3 regions of the Actinomadura rubteroloni genome follow, and region 1 is predicted to be linked to each of the others. Evidence: riboswitches for the same ligand, from Rfam matches in the RefSeq annotation. Region 1 holds a riboswitch; each other region holds the start of a gene.
What was found. A riboswitch is a leader RNA that binds a small molecule or an ion and turns the genes downstream of it on or off. The one in region 1 is predicted to bind cyclic di-AMP.
Positions count from the first base shown of each region.

Region 2: it holds a riboswitch for cyclic di-AMP, as region 1 does, so the genes downstream of both, BTM25_RS13795 (CHAP domain-containing protein) here and BTM25_RS17825 (CHAP domain-containing protein) in region 1, are expected to answer to the same signal.
Region 3: it holds a riboswitch for cyclic di-AMP, as region 1 does, so the genes downstream of both, BTM25_RS18610 (C40 family peptidase) here and BTM25_RS17825 (CHAP domain-containing protein) in region 1, are expected to answer to the same signal.

Region 1 covers NZ_MTBP01000002.1:1,340,783-1,346,628, reverse strand. The annotation lists gene BTM25_RS17830 (HAD-IIIC family phosphatase) at 1-1,078, opposite strand, end outside; cyclic di-AMP (ydaO/yuaA leader) riboswitch at 1,308-1,428, shown strand; gene BTM25_RS17825 (CHAP domain-containing protein) at 1,430-2,509, shown strand; gene BTM25_RS17820 (acyltransferase family protein) at 2,576-3,844, opposite strand; gene BTM25_RS17815 (glycosyltransferase) at 3,844-5,846, opposite strand, start outside.
Region 2 covers NZ_MTBP01000002.1:506,460-512,305, reverse strand. The annotation lists gene BTM25_RS13805 (M48 family metallopeptidase) at 1-569, opposite strand, end outside; gene BTM25_RS13800 (gluzincin family metallopeptidase) at 566-1,810, opposite strand; gene BTM25_RS13795 (CHAP domain-containing protein) at 1,847-2,641, opposite strand; cyclic di-AMP (ydaO/yuaA leader) riboswitch at 2,655-2,799, opposite strand; cyclic di-AMP (ydaO/yuaA leader) riboswitch at 3,137-3,303, opposite strand; gene BTM25_RS13790 (C40 family peptidase) at 3,680-4,708, opposite strand; gene BTM25_RS13785 (NYN domain-containing protein) at 4,877-5,846, opposite strand, start outside.
Region 3 covers NZ_MTBP01000002.1:1,558,906-1,564,751, forward strand. The annotation lists gene BTM25_RS30960 (FHA domain-containing protein) at 1-254, shown strand, start outside; gene BTM25_RS18600 (hypothetical protein) at 396-1,097, shown strand; gene typA (translational GTPase TypA) at 1,147-3,000, opposite strand; cyclic di-AMP (ydaO/yuaA leader) riboswitch at 3,204-3,341, shown strand; gene BTM25_RS18610 (C40 family peptidase) at 3,349-4,341, shown strand; gene BTM25_RS18615 (hypothetical protein) at 4,456-4,890, shown strand; gene BTM25_RS18620 ((deoxy)nucleoside triphosphate pyrophosphohydrolase) at 4,878-5,255, opposite strand; gene BTM25_RS18625 (Mut7-C RNAse domain-containing protein) at 5,588-5,846, opposite strand, start outside.

The DNA of each region.
Region 1 (5,846 bases):
TCAGATCCTTGGCCAGCTCGGCGAGATTGTCATGCTTCGGACGCCAGTTCGCCACGACGCGCACGAAATCATCTTCGCGCAGCGCCATCTCCGGATGGTCGCGCAGCACCTCCCGGACGGTCTCGGCGTCGTTCTTGCTGACGGCCGCGAGCAGCACGCCCTGCCCGGCGATCTGCTTCACCGCGTGCTGGAACGCCTGGAACGCCTTGCCCCGGTAGCCGCCCGCGACCTCGATGCCCTCGATGCCGTCGTCGCCGAGCACGCCGCCCCACAGCGTCCCGTCCAGGTCCACGACCAGGGCCTTCTTGGTGCGTCCCGTCAGGTTGCGGGCGAGGTGGCCGACCTCGCGGGCGTAGCGGGCGAGCAGGTCGGGCGACAGGTGCAGGCCCGTGTAGACGCCGAGCCGCGCGTCGTCGGCCGCGATCCCCTCGGCGAGCAGCGGGTCCACGTCGATGGTGACCACGCGGTCGTGCGTCTGGGCGAGGCGCAGGAGCTCCGAGCAGGCCGTCCGCCACGCGATGCCGAGGCGTGCGCGCGACCGGTAGTCCACGAGCTGCGCCGTGAACCGCGACGGCAGCGGCGGCGTGTTCAGGACGAGCGTCGCGCGCGTGGTCTCGGTGAACCGCTGCGCCAGCGACTCGATCAGCCGGACCTTGGCGCGCAGGGCGTCCTCGACGTCGGCGGCCGTCCACGGCGACGGCAGCTCGTCGAACACGATCTCCGGGTCCAGCAGGCACAGGACGACGTCCGGGTCGGCCGCGTAGATCGGGCTCTCCGGGTCGGACAGCTCAAAGACATAGCCATCGAAATCACCCGTGGTGAACCGGCCGAGCAGCCCGTGCCGGGCCAGTTCGGCGGCGACGGCCGGGACGAGCGGCCCGAGCGTCCCGTGCCCGGTGACGGCGACCGACAGCACCGGGACGTCCGGATGCTCGGCCAGCACGGCGACGGGGTCGAGCCGGGCCAGCACCTGTCCGGCGCGGCGCAGCGTGTCGGGGTCGGCTCCGGCCAGGAGCCCGCGGACGGCCGGGTACTCGGCGGCGAGCCGTCCCGCCCGGTGCAGTTCGGTGACGCTCATACCGGTCCTTTCGGTGTGCCGGTCCCACTCGTCACCGATCATCGGCGGGTCCGCTAAAGCCGACCTAGAGTGCCGCGAAGGCGGCAAGCGGGGCGCTGAGCTGCGACAACACGGCCGCAGGGCATTGCGATCAGCGGGAACGTCCTCTACCTTGCTCCATTACGGCCCGTGACACGCTCCTCTCCCGGGGGAGCGCGGGCCGACCGCCGAGTCCCGGCCGGGCGCCCGCCCCCCACGTCCGCCGGGAACCGGGGAACCACCTGTTCCCGGGGTGAATCCGCCGCGCGCGGTAGGGCCTGCTCCTGGTCCGAACCCGTCAGCTAACCCGGTAGGCGGCGCCGAGGAGAGCCGATGACCGATCACATAGGCGAGAAACTGCTCAAGGTCGCCAAGAAGGAACTCGGGTACCACGAGAAGTCCGGCGGCTACACCAAGTACGGAGACTGGTACAGAAGCAATGTCGGCGGTGGGGACGACTACTTCAGCACCGCGCCCTGGTGCGACATGTTCATCGCGTGGGCGGCGCACGAGGCCGGGGTCGTGGACCGGGTCGGCCAGTTCGCGTCCACGATCGAGCACGCGACCTGGTTCAAGGAGCAGGGCGCGTGGGGGACGCGGCCGGAGCCCGGCGCGATCGTTTTCTACTCGTTCAGCGGGTCCCGGAGCATCGACGGGATCAGCCATGTGGGGATCGTGGAGAGCGTGAAGGGACGGACTCTCCACACCATCGAGGGCAACACCGACGGCATCTACCTCAAACGCAAGACCCGCGACTTCAGCGACGTCGTGGGCTACGGGTACCCGGCGAAGGTGAAGGACGGCGCGTACATTGCGCGGCACTCCCGTCCGGAGCCCGCCGCAGCGACGGTCGCGACCGTGCAGCGGAACGTTCCGAAACACGACGAGCCCCTCATCTCCCAGGACGGCCTGCTCGGCGGCCTGCTCGCGGTCGCGGTGTGCGGGACGGTCGCGCTGGCGGCGGGCCGTGCGCTGGCGGCGCGCGTCCCGGCCGAGGCGCCGATCCGGGTGCGGCGGCGCGGCAGGCACCACCGCGCGCTGCTGCCGATGCTCGCCGCCGCGGCCAACGCGGACGCCGCGATGCCGGACGTCGCCGAGGCCGTCGAAGTCGAAGAGCCGTCGAAGCGGCGCAAACGGGGCAAGCACCACCGTCCGGCGCGTCCGCTGGGCCTGGTCGGACGCCGGCGCGGCCGGCACCACCGCGTGACGCTCCCGGCTGACATCACCCCGGCCGACCTGGACTTCGCCGAGTCCGTGACGGCAGTCATGCCCGCCGTGACGGCGGCGGTCGCCGCCGAGGCCGAGGACCGCGAGTTCTGGAACCGCGTCTCGCACTTCGCCGACGACGCCGACCTGGCGTTCTGGGACGGCGTCCACGCCGAACTCGGCTCGGCCCAGCCCAGCCGTCAGTAGGCAGACGGGAAACGGCGCGCGTCCGGTCACCGTGACCGGACGCGCGCCGTTCCCCGCGCAGTGGGATCAGCGGTCGTAAGGAGCGGGCTGGTTGATGGCGGGGTAGAAGTCGCGGCTTCCCCGGGTCGGATGGCGAAGGCGCCGGAGCAGCGCCGAGGGGTATTCGATGAGCCAGTAGCTGAGCGTCGCGGCGGGCAGCACGGCGGCGAGCAGGATGACGAACGTCACCGGGAACGCGGACTGGCTCGTCGGGATCAGCCCCGCCCGGCCCAGCGTGATCATGATCGGTTCGTGCCACATGTACACGCTGTAGCTGACGAGCCCGATCGCGGTGAGCACCCGCGAGCGCAGGAGCCGGTGCCACGCGTTGTCGCCCGACCCGTGGACGGTCGTGTAGATCAGCGCCGTCCACAGCACCGCGCAGATCGGGTGGTAGAAGATCGCGAACGGGCCTTCCGGCGTGGTGGCCAGGTACGTCAGCAGCACCAGCGCGGCCGGGACGGCCAGCCGCAGCAACCGCGCGGCGGACGGCCCGAGCCGTCCCCGGTCGCCGAGCCCGACCATCACGACGGCCAGGAGCATCCCGGCGCCGAACGCGTGGAAGCGCGCCTGCGGCCCGAAGTAGGCGGGCCATTCGGTGACCGGGATGTGCAGGCCATAGCGCGCGACGGCGAGCCAGAGCACGGGCCCGACGTACAGCGCCAGGCAGCCGGCGGCGCAGATCATGATCCGCCGTGAGCGGTCCTCGACCCGCGCGCACGACCGCGCGGCCAGCGGGCCGAGCAGGACGAGCGCGCCATAGAACATGATCTCCAGCGACATCGACCAGGACGGGCCGATCGTGTAGAAGATCCGCTTCTGGTCGAAGACCTGGGTGAACGTCAGGTGCTCCAGCAGGTCGCGCCAGTCGCCGGGCAGCCGCGGGTTCCGCGTCGCCCAGATGAACAGGATCGCGCACCAGTACAGCGGCAGGATCCGGACGGCCCGCCGGAACAGGAACGACTTCGCGGGCTGGGAGTTCGTCCTGTCGATCGCGGCACGGGCGTACGACAGCGTCAGCAGATACGCCGACAGGACGAAGAAGAGGTCGACCACCTCGAACGACAGCATCGCGGCCAGCAGGCGGTTGTGCACAGGCGGGTGGGCGCCGTCCGGCCCGTAGCGGGTGTAGTGCTGCCAGACGTGGAACAGGATGGTGCTGATCGCGGCCAGCCCGCGGTAGCCCTCCAGCTCCCGGACCCGTCCGCCGCTCGGCGCGCCCTCGGGCGGGTGCTTGGGGAGTTCGGGCGCGCGCGCCGAGGGCACCGGACGCGCGACGCCGTTCAGCGCCGCCACTAGTCGTCGCTCCGCGCCGTCCGCGGGGTGACCCGCCACTGCCGGACGCCCAGCAGTTCCTTCAAATGGGCGTTGCGCGCGACCTGGTTCTTGAAGTGGCCGTAGAACAGTGCCGACATGACCAGGTACAGGAAGAACCAGGACCGTCGTTTCTTCACGACGGGCGCGGCGAGGCGGTACGCGAACGCCGCTTGGATCGGTCCTGTCGCGACGGTGAACAGGGTCGCCAGCAGGAACAGCGGCACGGCCCAGTTGAGACGGTCGACGCCCCCGACCCGCCACACCGAATAGATCAGGATCGGCAGCATCTGGAGCGTCAGCCACGGCTGCACCTCGCGCCAGCCGAGCAACATGAAGAACCCGAACCGCTGGCGCGCGGTGAACCGGCGGGAGAACAGCAGTGAGCGCAGGTATTTGCGGGATACCTGCGACCACCCCTGCGCCCACCGCGACCGCTGGTGCCAGAGCGCGCGCAGCGTCGTCGGCGCGAGTTCGCGGGAGACCAGCTCGCGGTCCGAGGCGATCTTCGCGCCCGACTGGAGGGCGCGCATCGTGGAGTCGATGTCCTCGGTGAGCATCGCGCCGTGCATGCGGGTGGACGCGAGAAGTTCCGTCCGCCAGAAGCCGTTCGAGCCGCCGAACAGCCCGAACTGGAACATCCGCGCGCGGCCCGGGTGGCTCACCGCGTAGATCGCCTCGAACTCGACGGCGACCATCCGCGCCACCCACGAGCTGTGGCCGTTGCGCGGCGCGCAGTGCCCCTGGACGATGTCGTAACCGTTGGACAGCCAGTTCCACGCCAGCCGGAACGCGGCCGGGTGCGGGTGGTGGTCGGCGTCGAAGATCCCGACGAACTCGCCCCTGACCTGCGTGATCGCCGCGTTGAGGTTCTGCGCCTTGGACGTGCTGCCCGGCACCGGCAGCAGCACGAGCCGGGGGTCGCGGCGGGCGATCTCGCGCAGCGCGTCTTCGACGGGCAGCGGACGCGGCGTGTTGTAGGCGAGCACGATGTCCAGTTGGCCCGGATAGTCCACACGCAGGAACGACTCGACCGTGTCCACGATCGTCGCGGCCTCGTTCGGCAGGTACGCGCAGATGATCGCGCTCGCCGGCGGGTACGGCGCGCCGGGCGCGGCCGGACGGGGCACCGAGTCCAGCGAGTACAGGCACTCCAGGACGACCAGGGCCGCCGCGAGGACGAGCGCCCCGGACACGACCCAGTACATGAGCGGCCCGGCGTCCCACCCGATCTGCTCCAGCAGGACGTAGCCGGCGAGCGGCACGCCGACGCCGAGCAGCAGCATCAGCACCGGCGACAGGACGGGCATCAACGCCCCCGCGAACGCCTGCAACGGTCTTCGCCGGTCCGGGTCGCCGCGCATCCACGGCTCGTACCGGACGGGCTGCAGGTCGCGGTGGCGCGCCGCCTCGGCCGCGGCGTTCGCGGCCCGCTCCAAGATGGCGGCGTGGTCGCCGCTCCCGGCGAGCGGCGCCCACCCGATCAGCGGCGTGAGCAGGACGTTCTCGTTCGCGACGACGAACCGCGTCCCCGCGACCGCGTCGGCGAACTCGCGCAGGTCGTGCTCGGCGGTGTGCGCGTCCACGCCGGGCAGCAGCATGAGGAGCTGCCCGCCCTCGTGCCAGCCGAACCGGTCGCTGGCGCGGCCGAGGCGTTCGGCGACGCTCGCCATCCGCTCGGCGACCTCGCGGCGCGCCCGGGAGCCGAGCCGCGCCTCCAGCGCCTCCATCTCGGCGACCTGGACGACCGCGACGACGCCGCTGCGCGGGCCCGGTTCGGGGCGCTGCAGCTCGCGGTCGACCTCGTCCAGGAAGTGCTGGCGCGAGTACAGGCCGGTGCCGAGGTCCATCGGCAGGTGCTCGACCGGGACCGGCACCCGGCGCAGCTTGGCCTCGACGCGGGCGAGCAGTTCGCCCGGGTCGGACGTGTCGTGGACGCAGTCGTCGGCGCCGCTGCGCAGCTCGGCGACGACGCCCTCCGGGC
Region 2 (5,846 bases), 830 kb from region 1:
AACGCGCCGAGCGCCGCGCCCGTCCACCAGTAGCGCGGGAAGCGCCGCAGCAGCGCGAACAGGGGCAGCAACGCGACCGTGTAGATCACCCAGGTGACGGCGAGGGACTTGCCCTGGTCGGCGAGCCACGCCGGGACGGCCTGCGTGGACAGCCCGTACCGGTCCAGGACGTCGTGGCTCCACCACCGGAACGGCAGCCCGACCAGCCGCAGCACGGTCGTCAGCACGACCACGCCGAGGAGCACGCGCAGCGGCCACGGGCGGACGCGGGCGGCCGTCGCGCGCAGCAGCCGCGCGCCGAGCGGCGTCAGCCCGAGGACGAGCACCGCGAGCAGGCCGAGGCCGAGCGAGAGGTAGGCGGGCGGGTTGATCGCGGCGTCGAACGCGCGGGCGCGGGCGACCTCGGGGGCGGAGAAGTCCAGGGCGGGGTCGGGCCGGACGTGCGGCGCACCGCCCGGCAGCGTCCGCCACGGCGTGCTCGCGGCGAGGACGGCGGCGACGGCGAGCAGCAGCAGCGCGGCGGCGACGGCGGCGGCGATCCGGGGACGGCGCGTGTCCGGTCCGCTCAACGCAGTTCCTTCCGCAGGTAGTCGCGCCACGCGGCGGTGAACCCGGCCCGGCTCGTCCCGAGGACGTCGCGCAGCGCGGCGCCCTCGTCGCGGCGTCCGGCGGCGCGGTAGAGCCGGACGAGCGTCGCCTCACCGTACCGCTCGGCGATCATGCGGCAGGCGAGCCACGCCTCCTGGTAGGACTGCGCGAGGTCCGCGGAGCCCGAGCCGAACGCGGCGCGGGACGGGAGCGAGCCCGGGACGCGTCCGGCGCGCACGTCGGCGGCCAGTTCCCCGGCGGCGGCCCGGACGGAAACCTTCGCGTCCCGGTACCCCACGTAGTCGGCGAAGCCCTCGATGAGCCACAGCGGGGTGCGGCCGTCGTGCGCGCCGCCGGTCGCGACGTGCGTCAGCTCGTGGGTGAGGACGACGCGGCGGCCGAGCGGGTTGAGCCGGGCGAACGTGCCGGGCGCGATGAGGACGCGGTCGTCGCCGGGCGAGCCGTCGGCGCCGGGCGCGACGGTCGCGAGCGCGGCGATCTGGCCGAGGTCCTGGTCGTCGCCGGCGAGCGCGGCGGCCACGGCGGGCTGCGCGGGCGCGAGGGCGACGACGCGGCGGGCCCAGTCGCGTCCGGTCACGGCGGTGACGGCGGGCACGGCGCGGTCGAGCAGCCCGGCGATCTGGTCGAGCCCGGCGGCGTCCCCGACGACGAGGCTGGACGCGCCGCGCACGACGGTGAGCGGGCCGCCGTCCCAGATCTCGGGGGCGTCGCCCGCGCCGGACCCGGTGATCGTCCAGGCGCCGGACCGGGACGCGAACGTCAGGTGGCGCTCGCGGACGACGTCGGCGCGGTCGTAGCCGGCGAACCGGTACCGGACGGCGACCGCGACGGTCGTCCCGTCGGCGCTCTCGTAGTGCTCGCCCCAGGTCGCGAGGGGCAGGCGGCGCAGGTTGTCGAAGACGCGACCCTGGGCGTCCCGGAACGCGGCGGGCGCGGACGCGACGGTGGCGAGGAAGCGGGCGCGGTCCCCGGCGCGGACGGCGGCGGCCCGGTTGGCGAGGACCGTCCGGACGTCGGCCGGACGCGGCGCGCGGGCGGCGGCGGGGCTCGGCGCGGCCACCGGCGCCGGGCGATCGTGCCCGCGCGCGGCGAACGCGTACGCCGCGAGCAGGCACAGGACGACGCAGAGCCCCGCGCCGAGGGCGATCCGCCGTCGGGCGGACGCCGGGCGCGGGGCCCCGTCGCCGGGATCGTCCGTCATGCGGGCGATCCTAGTGAGCTTCACCGAAGGTCCGGCTCACCGCCGGTAGTTCGGATAGCCGTACCCGACCACCGAGCCGGTGTCGCGGGTCTCCTTGCGGACGGCGTTGCCCGCGTTGCCCTCGACGGTGTCGATCGTGCCGTTCCGGTTGTCCTTGACGACCATCCCGACGTGCTCGATGCCGTCGATGGAGCCGCCGCCGTTCCAGTCGAAGAAGACGATCGCGCCCGGCTTGGGCTTGGTGCCCCACCGGCCGTTCTCCTTGAACCAGTCGGCGTGCTCGACGGTCCACGCGTCCGACCCGAACTGGTCGGTGAACCCGATCTTCTCGCCGACCCAGGACACGAACATGTCGCACCAGTTCGCGCCCCGGTAGGCGCCGACCGAGCCGCCGTCGCGGCGGACGGTCTCACGGGCGCGGTCGGTGGTCATGTACCAGTCCTGGAACTTGGTGTTCCCGTGGCGGCTCTCGGAGACGCCGACCTGGGACTCGGCGAGCCGGATGGCGTCGTGCGCGGTGGGCCGTCCGGTGCTCGGCGCCTCGGTGCCGCCGTCGCCCTCGTCGGAGGGGGCGTCGGCCTTCGGCGCTTCGGTCTTCGGGTCGTCCTGCCGGACCCTCCGCTCCTGCGGGAGCCCCACCGGGCCCCCCTTGGGCTGGACGGCCGTCCCGGCGACCGACAGGGCGCCCTGCGGGGCGTCCTTGCCGGGAACCGGCACGGCGGCCTGCGCCGTCGCGGCGACGGTGCCGACGAGCGCGGCACCCGCCACCAGTGCGCCGGTCGTGCGCGCGGCGACGGTGAGCGGACGGGGTTTGCGATGCTTGCCGTTCATGAGCGGGTCTACTCCTCGCTTCCATGACCGCCTGCCGGGTTAGCTGACGGGTTCGGGCGTGGAAGCCGCCCTACGGCCCGTGACGGGCCGATTCACCCCGGATGAGGACACAGTGGGTCCCCGGCTCCGCGGGAACGCCGGACGGGCGTTCCCGCGGACTCGGCGGTGGGCGCGCGGGTGCGCGCCCGATGATGGTTCTGGGCTGTTCCTCCGGGCGTCTTCCGCCGGGAGAGGGGCCGGGAACGGCCCCGGATGAGGATGCGCTGTCGCGTCACGGGACGCGCGGTCTGCGCACGGCCCCTCGCGGGGCGGTGGGATCAGTCCGCGCCGGTGGTCCCGAGGACGGAGCCGCGCGCGGCGGTCCGCTCATGAACGCCGGTCCCCGGCACGGCCGGGGGCGCGGTGCCCGCCGGTGCGGCGGGTCTGGGGGAGAGGTCGGACGGTGCCGTGATCGGAGCACGGCGGGACGTGGTGACAACTCTGCTGGACAGGGTCGCTCCTTCTTCCAGACGCCTGCCGGGTTAGCTGTCGGGTTCGGGCGTGGAAGCTGCCCTACGGCCCCCGAGAGGGCCGATTCACCCCGTGCCGCGCGTCCCGGTGCGGGATCGTGCGCGGCGGATGGGTCCCCGGTTCCGCCATCGCGGATTCGGCGCTGCCGCTTCGCCGGGACGGGCGTGATGGGGCCCGTGGAGTCCGCAGGTTCCTGCGGGGGACGAGCGGCGCTGACATGTGGTCGTGGACGGCGCTGAACCGTCCGGGCCGGAAGCCCGTTGCTGGCCGTCGTGACGCGCTCTCGGCGCCATGCACGCGTCGGGCGTGCGCACGCGGCCGGGCCGGCCGTCCTGCGGGGCGCGGCGGCTGGTGGGCGCCGCACCGGGGCCGCGGCACGTGGAACGTGTCGTGACCTGCGCCGATGACTGGCTGACACCGACAAGTGGCACTCAAGGTACCAAACGCCCCAGGAAAGGCAAATCTTCCACAAAAACAGCGACGGCCCAGGTCAGAGTACCTGGGCCGTCGGTCGTCCGGGGTGGGCCGTCAGGGACGTCCCGCGCCGTAGTAGCCGGGCATGGACGACAGCGGCACGATCTTGACCACGGTGCCGGTGTGCGGCGCGTGAATGATCTTCCCGCCGCCGACGTACATGCCGACGTGGCCGAGGCTGTTGAAGAACACCAGGTCACCGGCCTGGAGGTCGCTCTGCGAGACGCGCTTCGTCGCGGCCCACTGGCTGTTCGTCGTCCGGGTGATGTTGACGCCCGCCGCGCCCCACGACCGCATCGTCAGCCCCGAGCAGTCGTAGGAGTTCGGGCCGGCGGCGCCGTACACGTACGGCTTGCCGAGCTGGGCGTAGGCGAAGTTCAGGGCCGCCCGCGCGCTGCCGGACGCCGGTCCGGTGTACGTCCCGCCCGCCCCGGTGCCGGGCTTGTCGTTCTTGACGCCGAACTTCGCCAGGATCTTCTTCTGCTGGGCGAGCTGCTTGTCGACGTTCTGCTTCTCTTTACGGGCGTCCTTCGTCTTGGACGTGTAGTCGTCGTAGGCCTGCTGGGCCTGCTCCTGCTCGCGCTTGAGACGCTGCACGGCCGCGACGTACTGGGCCAGCTCGGCGTCGCGGTTCTGCGACAGGTGGGTCAGGATGGACGACTGGTCCAGGATGGCCTGCGGGTCCTTGCTCCCCACGAAGCCGGCGAGCCCGTCGGTGTCGCTGTTCTTGTACGCCGTCGCGGCCAGTTCGGCGATGTGCTGGCGCTCCTTCTCGAACGCCTGCTCCTCGGCCTTGCTCGCCTTGCGCGCCGCGTCGAGCTTCTTCTTCGCGGCCTTCAGCCGTTCGGTGGCCTGGTTGTAGCGCTCGACGGCCGCGTCGGACTTCTCGTTGAGCTTCTCGATCTTCTTCTTCGTCTCGGCCTCGGTGGGCTTCGGCGCCGCGTGCGCGGTCATCGGAAGCGGCAGGGAGAAGGCGACCGCCAGGCAGGCGGCGGCCGTCAGACGGCGCTTGCGGCCTCTCCGGCGTGTGTCCGGCGCGCTCCGCGTCACCACGGAGCCCCGGGTGAGATCGTCTTCGGCCACGGTTCGGCTTGCCCCTCTCGATCCACGACGTCAGCGGCCGACCCTAGCGAGACCCCACACCACCTACAACCGATTCCTCACTAATAACCAAAAATCAAGCCAATTGTCCGCGAGTGGTGATCACATGATCACCACTGGTGACGACCCGCAGCTCGAAAGCGGTGGCGGTCAGGCCCGGCCGAGGCGGCGCAGCAGCAGCCGGGACGGCGCCGGACGGGCCCCCGCGCGCCGTGCCGCGTCCGCCACCTCGCGGTCCGCCGAGACCACCACGACGGCCCGTCCCGGCGGCTCGGCCCGGACGAGTTCGCCGATCAGCTCGTCCGCCGTCGTCCCGGGTGGACTGAACTTCACCCGCACCCCGCGCGGCGCCGAGATCGGCACCGGCGCGTCGAGTTCGGCTCCGTCGAACACGCAGGTCACCTCGGCGCGCGTCTGGGCCGCCAGGCCGCCGAGGCCCGACAGCAGCCGGGCGCGCTGGTCGGCCAGCGGCAGCCCGCCGTAGCCGGTCTTGGTGACGTTGTAGCCGTCCACGACCAGATGGACGCGGGGTAGCGCGAGCAGCCGGTCGAGCAGTTGCGGATCGTCGTCGGCGAGGGCGCGGCCGGGCAGCGACGCGGGCGTCGGCGGACCCGGGTCGAGGCCGCGCACGGCGTCGGCCGGACGTTCGATCAGCGTCGGCAGCGCCAGCTCCCGGCGCAGGCCCTGCGCGGCGTCCACCAGGGCGTCCAGCAGGACCCGCAGCCGGACCTCGTCGGCGTTGCGGCCCTCGCGCGCCGCGCGCCGCGCCGCCTCCACGGCCGCCTCGGCGCGCTCGGTCCGGACCCGCATCCGGCGCAGCTCCTTGTCGGCCGCCGCCGCCGAGTCGCGCGCCGTCGCCCGCTCCGCGCCCGCCTCGGTCGCGAGCGTCTCGGCCCGCGTCTGCTCGGCCTTCAGCCGCAGCCGCGTCTCGTGCAGCCGGCGGCGCAGGTCGGCGTTCTCGGTCTTGGCCGCGCGCAGCTCGGCGCGCAGCCGCTCGGACTCGGCGGCCCGCTCGGCGCGCGCCGCCGCCAGCTCGGCGCGCAGCGCCTCCAGCTCGCGCGCCGCCGCCCGCTCGCGCGACTCGTCCCGGGACGCCGCCAGTTCCGCGTGGACGGCGTCG
Region 3 (5,846 bases), 220 kb from region 1:
AGCACCTCGTGCTCGGCCGCGACGCGGGCCAGTCCCCCGTGGCGAACACCTTCACCCAGTACGACAACGTGTCCCGGCGGCACTCGACTGTCTGGCTGGACCCGTCCGGCACGGCGTGGGTGCGCGACGAGGGCTCGACCAACGGCACGTTCGTCAACGGCGAGCGGCTGCCGCGCGGCGTGGAGGCGCCGCTGCGCGACGGGGACCAGCTCCGGCTGGCCGCCGACGTGACCGGCACCGTCCAGCTCACCTGAGGCGCGCGCGACGACGGACGGCCCGCCGCCGGGCCGTCCGTCGTTGCTTTTTCGTGATCACGACGCGCTACCGTCGGGTCACAACGGCACGTCCTGTCCATCGGGGGGCACGGCGGGCCGTTTCCTGACGGAGAACCACGCATGCGCCGCATTCTCGTCGTGTCCGTCGCGACGGTCACGCTGCTCGCCCCCGCCGGTGTCGCCCGTGCCGGGACCGTCGCCGCACCGAGCGTCATCACCGGTTTCACCGTCGCCACGACGGCCCTCGGAACGCTCCGGATCTCCGGCTGGCTGGCCGCGCCGGGCGCCCCGGTCGCCGGGAAGCACCTGGTGCTGGAGGCGGCGGACGCGTCCCACGGCGCCTGGCACATCGTGTCGCTGCCGAAAGCGCCCGTGACGAAGGCCGATGGCTCGTTCACCGCGTCCTACGACTTCATCGCCTACCCGCACGGCTACTACCGCGCCCGGTTCGCCGGGGACGACACCGTGGGCGCCGCGCTCAGCGGCGAGGCCCGCGACACGCGCGCCGACACGCGCGTCCGGGGCTGGTCGGCGTCCCGGCACAAGATCCGCAAGGGCTCGCGGGTCACGTTCGGCGGCACGCTGCTCCAGAAGTCCGGGACGTCCTGGACGCCGCTCAAGAACCAGCGCGTCTACATCATCGGCCGGATGCGCGGCAGGAAGACGTGGTACTGGTACGCGCGTCCGAAGACGAACGGCAAGGGCGTGTTCAAGGCCCGGTTCCGCGTCGCGCGCGACACCTACTTCACGTTCCAGTACTACGGCGACCGGACGCACTACACCGAGGTGCCGACCGTCGAGACGTTCGTCAACGTCCGCTGAGACGACGACGGCCCCCGGCGCGCAACGCCGGGGGCCGATCGGACGGACGTCAGACCGCGCGCTTGGTGCGGGCGCGGGTCCGCTCGCGGTCCTTGGCCGACAGCACGACCTTGCGGATGCGGACGGCGGTCGGCGTGACCTCGACGCACTCGTCCTCGCGGCAGAACTCCAGCGCCTCCTCCAGGCTGAGGATCGTCGGCGGGGTGAGGCGCTCCAGCTCGTCGCCGGTGGACGAGCGCATGTTCGTGAGCTTCTTCTCCTTGGTGATGTTGACGTCCATGTCGTCGGCGCGGGAGTTCACGCCGACGATCATGCCCTCGTACACCTCGGTGGTCGGCCCGACGAAGAAGGTGCCGCGCTCCTGCAGGTTCGTGATCGCGTACGCGGTCGCCACGCCGGACCGGTCGGCGACCAGCGACCCCGCCGGACGCATGCGCAGCTCGCCGAACCACGGCTCGTAGCTCTCGAAGACGTGGTGCGCCATGCCGGTGCCGCGCGTCTCGGTGAGGAACTCGGTGCGGAACCCGATGAGGCCGCGGGCCGGCACCAGGAACTCCATCCGGATCCAGCCGGTGCCGTGGTTGGTCATCTGCTCCATCCGGCCCTTGCGGACCGCCATGAGCTGGGTGACCGCGCCGAGGTGCTCCTCGGGGATGTCCACGGTGAGACGCTCGACCGGCTCGTGCTTCTTGCCGTCGATGGTCCGCGCGACGACCTGCGGCTTGCCGACCGTCAGCTCGTAGCCCTCGCGGCGCATGTTCTCGACCAGGATCGCCAGCGCCAGCTCGCCGCGGCCCTGCACCTCCCAGGCGTCGGGACGCTCGGTCGGCAGCACCTTGATCGACACATTGCCGACCAGCTCGCGGTCCAGGCGGTCCTTCACCATGCGGGCGGTGACCTTGGTGCCCTTCTCGCGGCCGGACATCGGGCTCGTGTTCGTGCCGATGGTCATGGAGATCGCGGGCTCGTCCACCGTGATGAGCGGCAGCGGGCGCGGGTCGTCGGGGTCGGCGATCGTGTCGCCGATCATGATCTCCGGGATGCCCGCGATCGCGATGATGTCGCCGGGGCCCGCCTCGTCGGCGGGCTTGCGGGTCAGCGCCTCGGTCATCAGCAGCTCGGTGATCCGGACCTTCTCGACGCTGCCGTCGTGGCGGCACCACGCGACCTGCTGGCCCTTCTTGATCACGCCGGCGTGGACGCGGCAGAGCGCGATCCGGCCGAGGTAGCTGGACGCGTCCAGGTTCGTCACGTGCGCCTGGAGCGGCGCGTCCGGGACGTAGGACGGCGCCGGGATCGTCTCCTTGATCACCTGGAACAGCGGCTCCAGGTCCTCGGCGGCGGGCATCTCGCCGTCGCCGGGCTTGTCCAGCGACGCGCGGCCCGCGCGGCCCGAGGCGTAGACGATCGGGAACTCGATCTGGTCCTCGGCGGCGTCGAGGTCCATGAACAGCTCGTAGGTCTCGTCCACGACCTCGTCGATGCGGGCGTCCGGCCGGTCGGTCTTGTTGACGACCAGGATCACCGGAAGCTTGGCCTCCAGCGCCTTGCGCAGCACGAACCGGGTCTGCGGCAGCGGGCCCTCGCTGGCGTCCACCAGCAGGACGACGCCGTCCACCATCGACAGGCCGCGCTCGACCTCGCCGCCGAAGTCGGCGTGGCCCGGGGTGTCGATGATGTTGATCGTCATCCCGTTGTGCAGGACGGCCGTGTTCTTCGCGAGGATCGTGATGCCCTTCTCGCGCTCCAGGTCGTCGGAGTCCATGACGCGGTCGTTCACGTCCTGGTTCTCCCGGAACGCTCCGGACTGCCAGAGCATGGCGTCGACCAGCGTCGTCTTGCCGTGGTCGACATGGGCGACGATGGCGACGTTGCGGAGGTCGTCGCGCGTGGAGAAGGGCATGCAGGCTCGCCTTGGGTGAGGGTTGGGCGTGGGGATTTCGTGACGCCGCGGACGAGCGGCCACTACCAGTCTACTCGGCCCGCGCGGCGCCCTTTCCGACTCGGCGTCGCGACCCGGCCCCGGCGGCCAATTGGTCATCTATGCGCATTCTTTGTAAGGTCTTTCGTCATCCGGGCGTTCCCTCGCCCCTGCTCTCGGGGCCGCGTCCGGATCCGCCGAGTCCCCCGGAGGGGGAGCCGGGGACCCAACCGGGCTTCTCGGGGTGAATCGACGCACGGCGTCGTAGGGCTTCTCCGGCCCGAACCCGTCAGCTAACCCGGCAGGCGGCGAGGAGAGGAGAGACCGGTTTTGGCACCGGATTCCCGGCGGCGCCGCTGGACGGCGCCCGCAGTCGCGGTGGCCGCGCTCGTCGGCCTCGGGCTCACCGGACCGGCCGTCGCGCACGCCGCGTCGCCGCTGACCGTCCTCGCGGCTCCCAAGCCCACCGAGAAGGAGCTGCGCAAGCAGCTCGACGACCTCAACACCCAGGCCGAGATCCTCACCGAGAAGTTCAACAAGGCCCGCGTCGACCTGGACCGCGCGCAGCGCGCCGAGGCCGCCGCCGCCCGCATCTCGGCGGACCTGGAGGCCAAGGTCGCGCCCGCCCGCCGGCAGCTCGCCGCGCTCGCCGCCGCGAACTACATGAGCGGCGGACCGGACGTCCTGTTCGGCTCCGGCGGCGCGGACGGCCTGTCCGACACCGCCTACCTCGCCCAGAACCAGGCGACGGTCGTCGCGTCCGTCCAGGCGGAGATCGACAAGGCCAACAAGGCCAAGCTGGCCGCCGAGCAGCGCACCGCGCAGGTCGCGCAGGCCAAGAAGCAGGTCGAGAACGCCCGCACCACCGCCCGCAACAAGATCGCGGAAGTGCAGAAGCAGCTCGACAAGCTCACCACCACGCACGTCAAGGACCCGCACACCGGGCTGTCGGCGACCGTCACCGGCTCGGGCCTGCCCGCGCGGATGGCCCGCAAGGCGCTGACCAAGATCGGCCGCCCGTACGTGTGGGGCGCCGCCGGGCCGAGCACCTTCGACTGCTCCGGGCTCGTCGTGTGGGCTTACGCGCAGGTCGGCAAGCCGGGACTGCCGCACTACACCGGGGACCTCTTCGAGCTGGGGACGAAGGTGAGCCGGGGCTCGCTCCAGTCCGGCGACCTCGTCTACTTCGGGTCCAACCTCCACCACATGGGGATCTACCTCGGCGGCGGGAAGTTCCTGCACGCGCCGTCGACCGGCGACGTCGTCAAGATCTCGGAGCTCTCGGACCGGTCCGACTTCGCGGGGGCCAACCGCATCGGCTAGTCCTCTTTGTCGGGATCTATTCCGCAACGCCCCGGGTGGGGAGTACGCTCCGGCGCAGTCCGTGAACGCCGTTCCGGCGCACCGGTGTTCGTCCCTCCGCCCGAAGGAGTTCCGGTGAGGTTCCGCAAGCCCGTCCTCGTCGCGGCCACGGCCGCCGCCGCCCTGCTGCCGGTCGCGGCCGTCGCCGCCCCGGCGGGCGCCGTACCGCCGCCCGCCGGACGGATCGCCGTCCAGGCCGCGCCGCTGCCCTCCGCGGACCAGTTGCTCGCGCTCGTCCTCACCGCGTTCCCCGCGAACATCCAGGCCGACGCGCGGCTGATCCTCGCCGGGGACTACATGAACGGGCTGCAGAAGCTCGTCGCGGACGTCCAGAAGCTCACGTCCGCGCAGCTCCAGGACATCGCCGCCAAGCTGCTCAAGTTGCTCAAGCTGCTGCCGACCGACCTCGGGAGCCTGTTCGGCGCACAGCTCTCCCAGGGCCTGTCCCACGACGAGGCGCTGACCGCGGCGATCACCGCGGCCCTCGCGCCCCGCCTTCAGTCCAAGTAGGGGGCGAGCAGGTCGACGATCGGCCGGTCGCCCGGCAGCCACGGGACGTCGTGCAGCTCGCCGGCGGTGAGCCAGCGCAGCTCCCGGTGCTCCAGGGCGCGCGGCTCGCCGTCCTCCAGCCGCGCCGTCCAGACCCGCAGGACGCCGCCGAGCACGAGCGGCCAGTCCCCGCCGACCCGGTCGCCGAGCACGACGCCGACGCCCAGCTCCTCCCGGCACTCGCGCACGAGCGCCTGCTCGTCGCTCTCCCCCGGATCGACCTTGCCGCCCGGGAACTCCCAGCCGCCCGCCAGCGCGGGCGGCTCCGCCCGCTGCGCCGCCAGCAACCGCCCGTCCGCGATGATCGCCGCACCGACCACTATCACCCCGCGTCACCCACTTTCCTCGCCGCCATCATGTCGTGTCCCCCAGGGGCAGCAGCTCGTCTGCCCAGGGGGAGCGGCTCCTTCGCCCAGGGGGAGCGACCCCCCTGGAACCCCCCGCCGGGCGCGCACGCAGCATCCTCGCTCGCAGAGCTCGCTGCGGTGCAGCCTGCGCGCTCGCGTTCTCCCGCGGACTCGCTGGCGCTCGCCCGCGTGAGAACGCGTGGCAACACGCGACCCACCGGGCGCGCAGGAACATGTGACGCGTAACACTTGAAGACACCAGACCCGTGGCACCCGTGGGGGCGTGGGGCGCGTGGGCGTGGGGGGTGCAGTCACGGGGTTCGGGTGGCGACGATGCGTTCGGCTCGGGCGACTATCGCGGCGAGGTGCTCGCCGTGGGCGCCGCGCCAGTAGATCCGACCGCAGGCCGCGCAGCGGCCGTAGGCGGTCTGGGTGCGGCGGGTGCCCTCCTCGAGCGCGTCCGCGACGTCCGCCGCGTCCACCGGGACGAGGGGGCCGTTGCAGGCTGTGCAGCGCGTCCATGGGCGCAGGATGGGCGCGAACCGGTCCAGGACGTCGTCGAGCTGGTCG